2 linked regions of the Methylorubrum populi genome follow. Each later gene encodes a partner of the first gene's protein in a complex. Links are inferred from orthologs where the notes say so. Each region holds a gene or a part of one and is shown on either strand. Other genes may lie near its edges.

The links. The genes of interacting proteins can lie anywhere in the genome.
Region 2: the proteins of uvrA (region 1) and mfd are in contact, whole or in part, in a crystal structure (PDB 4DFC), measured with the Escherichia coli proteins. The link is inferred for Methylorubrum populi from one-to-one orthologs.

The regions. Positions count from the first base shown.
Region 1 is NZ_AP014809.1:4,496,601-4,500,708, forward strand. Bases 295-4,001 are described here. They hold uvrA (excinuclease ABC subunit UvrA), read right to left. Parts: upstream 3,627-4,001; coding sequence 495-3,626; downstream 295-494. UniProt on the Escherichia coli protein: The UvrABC repair system catalyzes the recognition and processing of DNA lesions. UvrA is an ATPase and a DNA-binding protein. A damage recognition complex composed of 2 UvrA and 2 UvrB subunits scans DNA for abnormalities.
Region 2 is NZ_AP014809.1:4,803,763-4,808,326, reverse strand. Bases 33-4,195 are described here. They hold mfd (transcription-repair coupling factor), read right to left. Parts: upstream 3,824-4,195; coding sequence 233-3,823; downstream 33-232. Other genes in these bases: MPPM_RS22215 (FAD assembly factor SdhE), read right to left, coding at 4,114-4,195. In the rest of the region: more of MPPM_RS22215, read right to left, coding at 4,196-4,410. UniProt on the Escherichia coli protein: Couples transcription and DNA repair by recognizing RNA polymerase (RNAP) stalled at DNA lesions. Mediates ATP-dependent release of RNAP and its truncated transcript from the DNA, and recruitment of nucleotide excision repair machinery to the damaged site.

The DNA.
Region 1 (4,108 bases):
GCCCGCACCCCCTTACGCGCCCCTCGCTCCCCAGAGCGGGATGGCCGGGCCAGTGCCGGTGCCCCCTACGGCCGCACCTCAAGTCTCGACGTCGGGAACTATTCTACAGACCGGCCGCGAAAGACAGGGGATTGCCTTCAATCTCGGCAGTTCGGATCTCACCGTTGCGCAAAAGTCGCATTTTTGCTGCGGAGCAACGAAGCCCTTAACGATCCCTTAATGCTGTCCATCTTCGGCCAACGCAGTGCCGCGAGATGGATTCAGGTAAAATAGTACATTTTCCTCAAGCAATTGGCAGCCTAACACGGCTAGGAGGCTTCGGCAGGACGGGCCGGGCGATTGCGCAAGTGCGAATGCGGGATCGGCACTCAGCCGGGGCGGTCGCAGCCGTTCGCGGCGCGATGAACGGACCGGTGATGCGGTCCGAATCGCCGTCTCGGCCCCCGGGGCCACGGTCGCCCCGGAACCGGCCGTCATCGGGCTGTGACGTCCGTCTACTCCGCCGCCTGCCGGCCCGCGGCCGCGCCGCGGCGGCGCGCGGCCCCCACGGCTTTCGGTTTGCCGTCAACCGCCTTGGCCGCCTCCTTCGGCTTTCCGGCGGGGCGCCGGGCCAGCACCTCGCGCAGGAAGCGGCCGGTATGGCTCGCCGTGCTCGCGGCGATCTCTTCGGGCGTGCCCTGCGCCACGACGCGCCCGCCGCCGTCGCCGCCCTCGGGGCCCATGTCGATCACCCAGTCGGCGGTCTTGATCACCTCCAGGTTGTGCTCGATCACCACGACCGTGTTGCCCTGCTCGACCAGCTCGTGGAGCACCTCCATCAGCTTGGCGACGTCGTGGAAGTGCAGGCCGGTGGTGGGCTCGTCGAGGATGTAGAGGGTGCGCCCCGTGGCCCGCTTCGACAGCTCCTTCGAGAGCTTCACCCGTTGCGCCTCGCCGCCCGAGAGCGTGGTCGCCTGCTGGCCGACGCGGACGTAGTGCAGGCCGACGCGGGCCAGCGTCTCCATCTTTTCGCGGATGGACGGCACCGCCTTGAACAGGTCCGCCGCCTCCTCCACCGTCATGTCGAGCACGTCGGCGATGGACTTGTTGCGGTAGCGCACCTCCAGCGTCTCGCGGTCGTAGCGCTTGCCCTTGCACACGTCGCAGGTAACGTAGACGTCGGGCAGGAAGTGCATCTCGATCTTGATGACGCCGTCGCCCGAGCAGGCCTCGCAGCGCCCGCCCTTGACGTTGAAGGAGAAGCGCCCGGCCTGGTAGCCGCGGGCCTTGGCCTCGGGCAGGCCGGCGAACCAGTCGCGGATCGGGGTGAAGGCGCCGGTATAGGTCGCCGGGTTCGAGCGCGGGGTGCGGCCGATCGGCGACTGGTCGATGTCGATGACCTTGTCGAGATGCTCCAGCCCGTCGATCCGCTCGAACGGGGCGGGGTGCTCCAGGGCGCCGTTGAGGCGCTTGGCCGCCGCCTTGTAGAGCGTGTCGATGATGAGGGTCGACTTGCCGCCGCCGGAGACGCCGGTGATGCAGGTGAAGGTGCCGAGCGGGATCTCGGCGGTCACGTTCTTCAGGTTGTTGCCCCGCGCGCCGACCAGCCGCAGCATCCCGCGGCCGGGCTTGCGCCGGGCTTTGGGCGTGTGCACCGAGAGTTCGCCGGTGAGATACTTCGCGGTGAGCGAAGCCGGGTCCTTCAGAAGCTCTTCCGGCGTGCCCTGCGCGACGATCTCGCCGCCATGGATGCCCGCGCCCGGCCCGACATCGACCACGTAGTCGGCCTGGAGGATCGCGTCCTCGTCGTGCTCGACCACGATCACCGAGTTGCCGAGATCGCGCAGGCGCTTGAGGGTGCCGAGCAGGCGCTCGTTGTCGCGCTGGTGCAGGCCGATCGAGGGCTCGTCGAGGACGTAGAGCACGCCGGTGAGCCCCGAGCCGATCTGCGAGGCGAGGCGGATGCGCTGGCTCTCGCCGCCCGAGAGCGAGCCCGAGCCGCGCGCCAGCGTCAGGTATTCGAGGCCGACATCGACGAGGAAGGTCAGCCGGTCGCGGATCTCCTTGAGGATCCGCACCGCGATCTCGTTCTGCTTGTCGGTGAGCTTTTCAGAAATCTCCGAGAACCAGCGATGCGCCTCGCGCACGGAGAGCGCGGTGACGTCGCCGATATCCTGCCGGTCGATCTTGACCGCGAGCGCCTCGGGCTTGAGCCGCTTGCCGCCGCAGGCGGCGCAGGGCGTGGCGCTCATGAAGCGGCCGATCTCCTCGCGGGAGGCGTCGCTCTCGGTCTCCTTGTAGCGCCGCTCCAGGTTCGGGATCACGCCCTCGAACGGCTTGTTGACCGAGTAGGAGCGAAGCCCGTCATTGTAGTCGAAGCGCACCGATTCCTTGGCCGTACCGAACAGGATCACGTCGCGGGCCTGCGCCGGCAGCGCCGACCACGCGACGCTGGTCTTGAAGCCGAAATGCTTGGCCAGGGCGTCGAGGGTCTGGTCGTAATAGGGCGAGGTCGATTTCGCCCAGGGCGCCACCGCGCCGCGCTTCAGGGTGAGCGCGGGATCGGAGATCACCAGTTCGGGATCGATCCGCATCTCGTGGCCGATGCCGCCGCAGGTCGGGCAGGCGCCGAACGGATTGTTGAACGAGAACAGCCGCGGCTCGATCTCGGGGATAGTGAAGCCGGAAACCGGACAGGCGAAGCGCGACGAGAACGTGATCTTTCTCGGGGTCTCACCCTCGGGCGCGTCGGCGAATTCGATGTCGGCGATGCCGTCGGCGAGATCCAGCGCGGTCTCGAAGGAATCGGCGAGGCGGCTGGCGATGTCGTCGCGCACGACGATGCGGTCCACCACCACGTCGATGTCGTGCTTGAGCTTCTTGTCGAGCTTCGGCACGTCGTCGATCGGGTAGTACTCGCCGTCGATGCGCAGGCGCTGAAAGCCCTTCTTCTGGAACTCGGCGATCTCCTTGCGGTACTCGCCCTTGCGGCCGCGCACCACGGGCGCGAGCAGGTAGAGCCGGGTCTTCTCCGGCAATTCCAGCACCCGGTCGACCATCTGAGAGACGGTCTGGCTCTCGATCGGCTCGCCGGTGGCCGGCGAGTAGGGGATGCCGACGCGCGCCCAGAGCAGGCGCATGTAGTCGTAGATCTCGGTCACCGTGCCGACGGTGGAGCGCGGGTTCTTCGAGGTCGTCTTCTGCTCGATGGAGATGGCCGGCGAGAGCCCATCGATCTGATCGACGTCGGGCTTCGACATCATCTCCAGGAACTGGCGGGCATAGGCCGAGAGCGATTCGACGTAGCGGCGCTGCCCTTCCGCGTAGATCGTGTCGAAGGCCAGCGACGACTTGCCCGAGCCCGACAGGCCGGTGAACACCACGAATTTATCGCGGGGGATCGTCAGGTCGACGTTCTTGAGATTGTGCTCGCGGGCGCCACGCACCGAGATGACGCGGGTGTCGCGCGCGGCCGGGGCGGCCGCGTCGAACAGGGCGGCCAGCCGTGCGTCGGTCCTCGCCTCGGCCGTGTCCTGGCTTCCCACCTTATTCGTGGAGGCCTTGTTCTTGGCGTCCTTGATCTTGGCGTCCTTGATCTTGGCATCCTTGGCCGTGGTCTCGGCTTTGCGGGCTTTGGCTGTGGCCATGGGCGACGAATTCTCTGCGGCGGATCCGGGCCGCCCGGATGCGGCGCCCCCTCGATCGTTCGGACGGCAACGGGCGTGCCGCGCGGGAAAACAGTATCCGGGGACGGAGATGGGTTCCCAGCGGCTCGAAACCACTAGAACGGAACGGGTACGACGGCAACGCCGACCTGCTCTGCGCGGCGGGGAAGGCGGATCGGACGCGGTCCGCGGTGCCGGAGACCGACTGGCCGGGCCTCTGGCCTGAGCCGAACCGGATTCGGCCCCAGGCCCATCCGAGGTTCCGGCATCGCGCGTCCGCACGACTTCTGAGGTCGAGACCTTCGGGTTCGCCCAGCCATCGGCCCGCATCGTGTCGTCGATCGCGGTGGCCTGCGGATCGGCCAGGAAAGCCGGCCGGTCGGTCGCCTCAATCCGGTCCGCCGTGAGCCTATCGCGGGCCAATATCTCTCGGCCCAAGCCTAAACCCGATGGAATCGCCCAAA
Region 2 (4,564 bases), 310 kb from region 1 along the record:
GATCTGCCCGCACGCGCGATTCCTCAACCCGTGGCGTGCTTTGCGGCGAGGTCGTCCCATCTCCCCCACGGACTTCACAGCCGTCATTCCGGGGGACTGATAAGCGAACCCGAAATCTACGATTGGGCTCGGCACGGCCGTGTTTCCCGCGCCACGGGTGGATCCCGGGCTTCGCTGCGCAGCCCCGGGATGACGGGTACCGGCAACGAAGCGACCGATCGGACGATCCGTGTCACGCCGCCTTCTTCGCCCGCTTGGCGATGGTCACGAGCCCGCGCATGATCTGCGTCGTCTCCTTGAGGCGCTTCGGGATGCCGTCGAGTTCGCGGATGAACACGACGCTCATATCGGGCCGCACCTTGGCGAAGGAGCCCTGCTCCACGACCATGGCGGCAAGCCCCTGCGGGTTGGCGAAGGACTTGTCGCGGAAGTGGACCACGACGCCCTTGGGACCCGCTTCGACCTTCTCGACATTCGCCTCGCGGCACAGGATCTTGATGGTCACGATCTTCAAAAGCTGCTCCACCTCCGGCGGCAGCGGCCCGAAGCGGTCGATCAGCTCGGCGCCGAAGCTCTCCATCTCGGCGTCGTTCTCCAGCGTCGAGAGGCGCCGGTAGAGGCCGAGCCGGACGGTGAGATCCTCGACATAGTCCTCCGGGATCGTGACGGGGGCGCCGAGGGCGATGGTCGGCGACCACGCCTCCTCCACCGGCTCCTCGATTCCGGCCTTGAGCGCGGTGACGGCGTCCTCCAGCATCTGCTGGTAGAGTTCGTAGCCCACTTCCTTGATGTGGCCGGACTGGGCGTCGCCCAGGAGGTTGCCGGCGCCGCGGATGTCGAGGTCGTGGGAGGCTAGCTGGAAGCCGGCGCCGAGCGTGTCGAGGCTTTGCAGCACCTTGAGCCGCTGCTCGGCCTGGGCGGTGAGTTGGCGGTTGGCCGGCGTGGTGAACAGGGCGTAGGCCCGCGCCTTGGAGCGGCCGACGCGGCCCCTGAGCTGGTAGAGCGCGGCCAGACCGAACATGTCGGCCCGGTGCACGATCAGCGTGTTGGCGGTCGGGATGTCGAGGCCGGATTCGACGATGGTCGTTGAGAGCAGCACGTCGTACTTGCCCTCGTAGAAGGCCGTCATGACGTCCTCGAGCTGGCCCGCCGCCATCTGGCCGTGGGCGACCGCGACGGTGACTTCAGGCATCTCTTGGTCGAGGAAGCGTTTGACTTCAGCGAGGTCTTCGATCCGGGGGACCACGTAGAAAGCCTGCCCGCCGCGGTAGCGCTCGCGCAGCAGCGCCTCGCGGATCAGCAGCGGATCGAACGGCGTCACGAAGGTGCGCACCGCCAGCCGGTCCACCGGCGGCGTGGCGATGATCGAGAGTTCGCGCACCCCCGTCATGGCGAGCTGCAGCGTGCGCGGGATCGGGGTCGCCGAGAGCGTCAGCACGTGGACGTCGGCCTGGAGCGCCTTCAGCCGCTCCTTGTGGGCCACACCGAAATGCTGCTCCTCGTCGACGATGATGAGGCCGAGATCCTTGAACGCGACGTTTTTCGCCAGCAGCGCGTGGGTGCCGACCACGATATCGACCTTGCCCTCGGCGAGCCCCGCCCGTGTCTGGCGCTGATCGCCGGCGGAGACGAAGCGCGAGAGCTGGGCGACGTTGATCGGCAGGCCTTTGAAGCGCTCGGCAAACGTCCGGTAGTGTTGGCGGGCGAGCAAGGTGGTGGGCACCACCACCGCCACCTGCTTGCCGGAGATCGCCGCGGCGAAGGCGGCGCGCAGCGCCACCTCGGTCTTGCCGAAGCCGACATCGCCGCAGACGAGGCGGTCCATCGGCCGCCCGGCATTGAGGTCGTCGAGCACGGCGTCGATGGCGTTGGCCTGATCCTCGGTCTCCTGGAAGGCGAAGCGCGCGGCGAATTCTTCGTAGAGCCCCTCCGGAGCTTTCAGGCTCGGGGCGGGCTTCACGAAGCGCGCGGCGGCGACCTTGATGAGTTCGCCCGCCATCTCGAGGATGCGGCGCTTCATCTTGGCCTTGCGGGCCTGCCACGCCCCGCCGCCGAGGCGGTCGAGCGCGACCTCCGAATCCTCCGAGCCGTAGCGGGTCAGAAGCTCGATATTCTCCACCGGCAGCAGCAGCAGGCCGCCGGCATATTGCAGCTCCAGGCAGTCGTGCGGAGCGCCGGCCGCGGTGACCGTCTTGAGGCCGACGAAGCGGCCGATGCCGTGGTCGGCATGGACCACGAGATCGCCGGGCTGGAGCGCCTGGACCTCGAGGATGATGTCCTGCGGGCGCTTGGATTTGCGCTTCTGGCGCACCAGCCGGTCGCCGAGGATGTCGCCCTCGGCCACCACCGCGAGCTTGTCGAGGGTGAAGCCGGATTCCAGGCCCCAGACGGCGACCGCCACGTCGGTGCCGCGCTTGAGCGCGTTCACGGCGGCGAAGGTGTTGATCTCGATCGGTTTTTTAAGGCCGTGATCGGTCAGCACGCCGCAGAGCCGGTCGCGCGAGCCGTCGGACCAGGATCCCAGGATCACGTGATGACCGGAGGCCTGCAGGTCGCGGATATGCGCCACCGCGGCGTCGAACACGCTGGCCGCTTCGTCCGCCCGCTCGGGCGCGAAGTTGCGGCCCGCCCTCGCGCCGCAATCGATGACGGCGCGCTCATCCGAATCCGGCTGGGCGAAGGGGGTGAGCCGGGCGACCGTGCCGGCCTCGACCTTCCCCTTCCACTCGTTCGGCGTGAGGTAGAGCGCCCGCGGCGGCAGCGGCTTGTAGGGCGCCACGCCCGATTGCGGATTCTTCAGCGCCGCCTCGCGGGCCTGGAAGTAATCCTGGATCAGGGAGAGCCGCTCGGATGCCGCCTCCTCGACCTGCGGGTCGAAGACCATCGGCACGTCGCCGAGATAGTCGAACAGGGTGTCGAGGCCGTCGTAGAACAGCGGCATCCAGTGCTCGAGGCCGGCATAGCGGCGGCCCTCGCTCACGGTCTCGTAGAGCCGGTCGTCGCGGGTCGCCGCGCCGAAGCTCGACAGGTAGCCCTGGCGGAAGCGCCGGATCGTCTCGGTGGTGAGCTGCACCTCGCTCATCGGCACGAGATCGAGGGAGCGGAGCGACCCCACCGTGCGCTGCGTCTCGGGATCGAAGGCACGGATCGATTCGAGAGTGTCGCCGAAGAAGTCGAGGCGGATCGGGTTCGGCAGGCCGGGCGGCGAGAGATCCAGAATGCCGCCGCGCACGGCGTACTCGCCGGTATCCCGCACCGTTCCCGTGCGCAGGAAGCCGTTGGCCTCGACCCAGGCGACCACCTTGTCCATCGGCACCACGTTGCCGATCGCCGCCGAGAAGGTCTCGACCGCGACCCGGGCGCGGGGCGGCACCCGCTGCACCAGGGCGTTCACCGTGGTGCAGAGGATGCGCGGCTTCTCCTCCGACGAGCGCGAGCGGGTGAGGCGCGAGAGCGCGGTCATGCGCTGCGCCGCGATCGCGGCGTTGGGGGAGACGCGGTCGTAGGGCTGGCAGTCCCAGGCCGGGAAACTCATCGCCTCGATCTCGGGGGCGACGAATTTCAGCGCGTTCTGGAAGGCGTTGGAGCGCCCCGAATCGCGGGCGACGTGGACCAGCACCGCCGGCCCCTCGAAGGTGCCCGACAGGGCGCGGGCGAGGTCGGCCGCCACCAGCGCGTCGAAGCCGTCGGGCACGGAGGCCAGCGTTGGGCTGTCGCCGCGGCGGATCGCGTCGAGCGCCTTGGTCAGCGGCGCCGATTTCGGCAGGGCGAAGCGGGCGGTCTGCGGCTTCGGCGCGGGCGGCTTGGGTTGGGGCTTGGCCATCGGTCTTTTGGCAATCGGGCGGTGAAGAACCCTTCCCCCTCTGCGGGGGGAGGTTGGCCCTCGCGTCAGCGAGGGTCGGGAGAGGGGAACGCCGTTTCCGGAGGTGGCTGGTCGAGCGCGGCCAAGCGGGACCGTCGCTCCCCTCTCCCGACTGCTCCGCGGGCACCCTCCCCCCACTCAAGTCAGGCTTGCCTGACTTGAGCAAGCCTGCCGATCTCGGGCAAGCCCGAGATCGGAGGGGAAGGGTTATGACTTGCGCGTAACAGGAAGCCGTCCGCGGCGGCAAACGTTCAGTTATGGATCGGCGCGTCGTGCCGATGGAACGCCTTGAGCCGGCGGTAGACGGGCGTGTCGTAGTTCTCCGGGGTCGGATCCTCGCCGGTGAGCCAGCGGAACAGGTCGCGGTCGGGCACCTCGATCAGCGCCTCGAACTGCGTCAATTCCTCCTCCGAGAGTGCACCGATCTCGGCATCGGCGAAGCGGCCCATGATGAGATCCATCTCGCGGATGCCGCGGTGCCACGCGCGGAACAGCGTGCGGCGGCGGCGCGGGTCGAGGTCGGCGCTGGTTCGGGTGGTACCGGACATGGGACACCGAAGACTGTTTCGGATGCGGCGGGCTCGCGCGGCAAACCTCGCGACGGGCCGGAGGGTCAGCCCAGGATCGCACGCACGATACCCGCGTGTCGCGCCGCTTCCGATCCGACTCAAGCGAATTCTCGCATCGGCGGATCGGCGACAC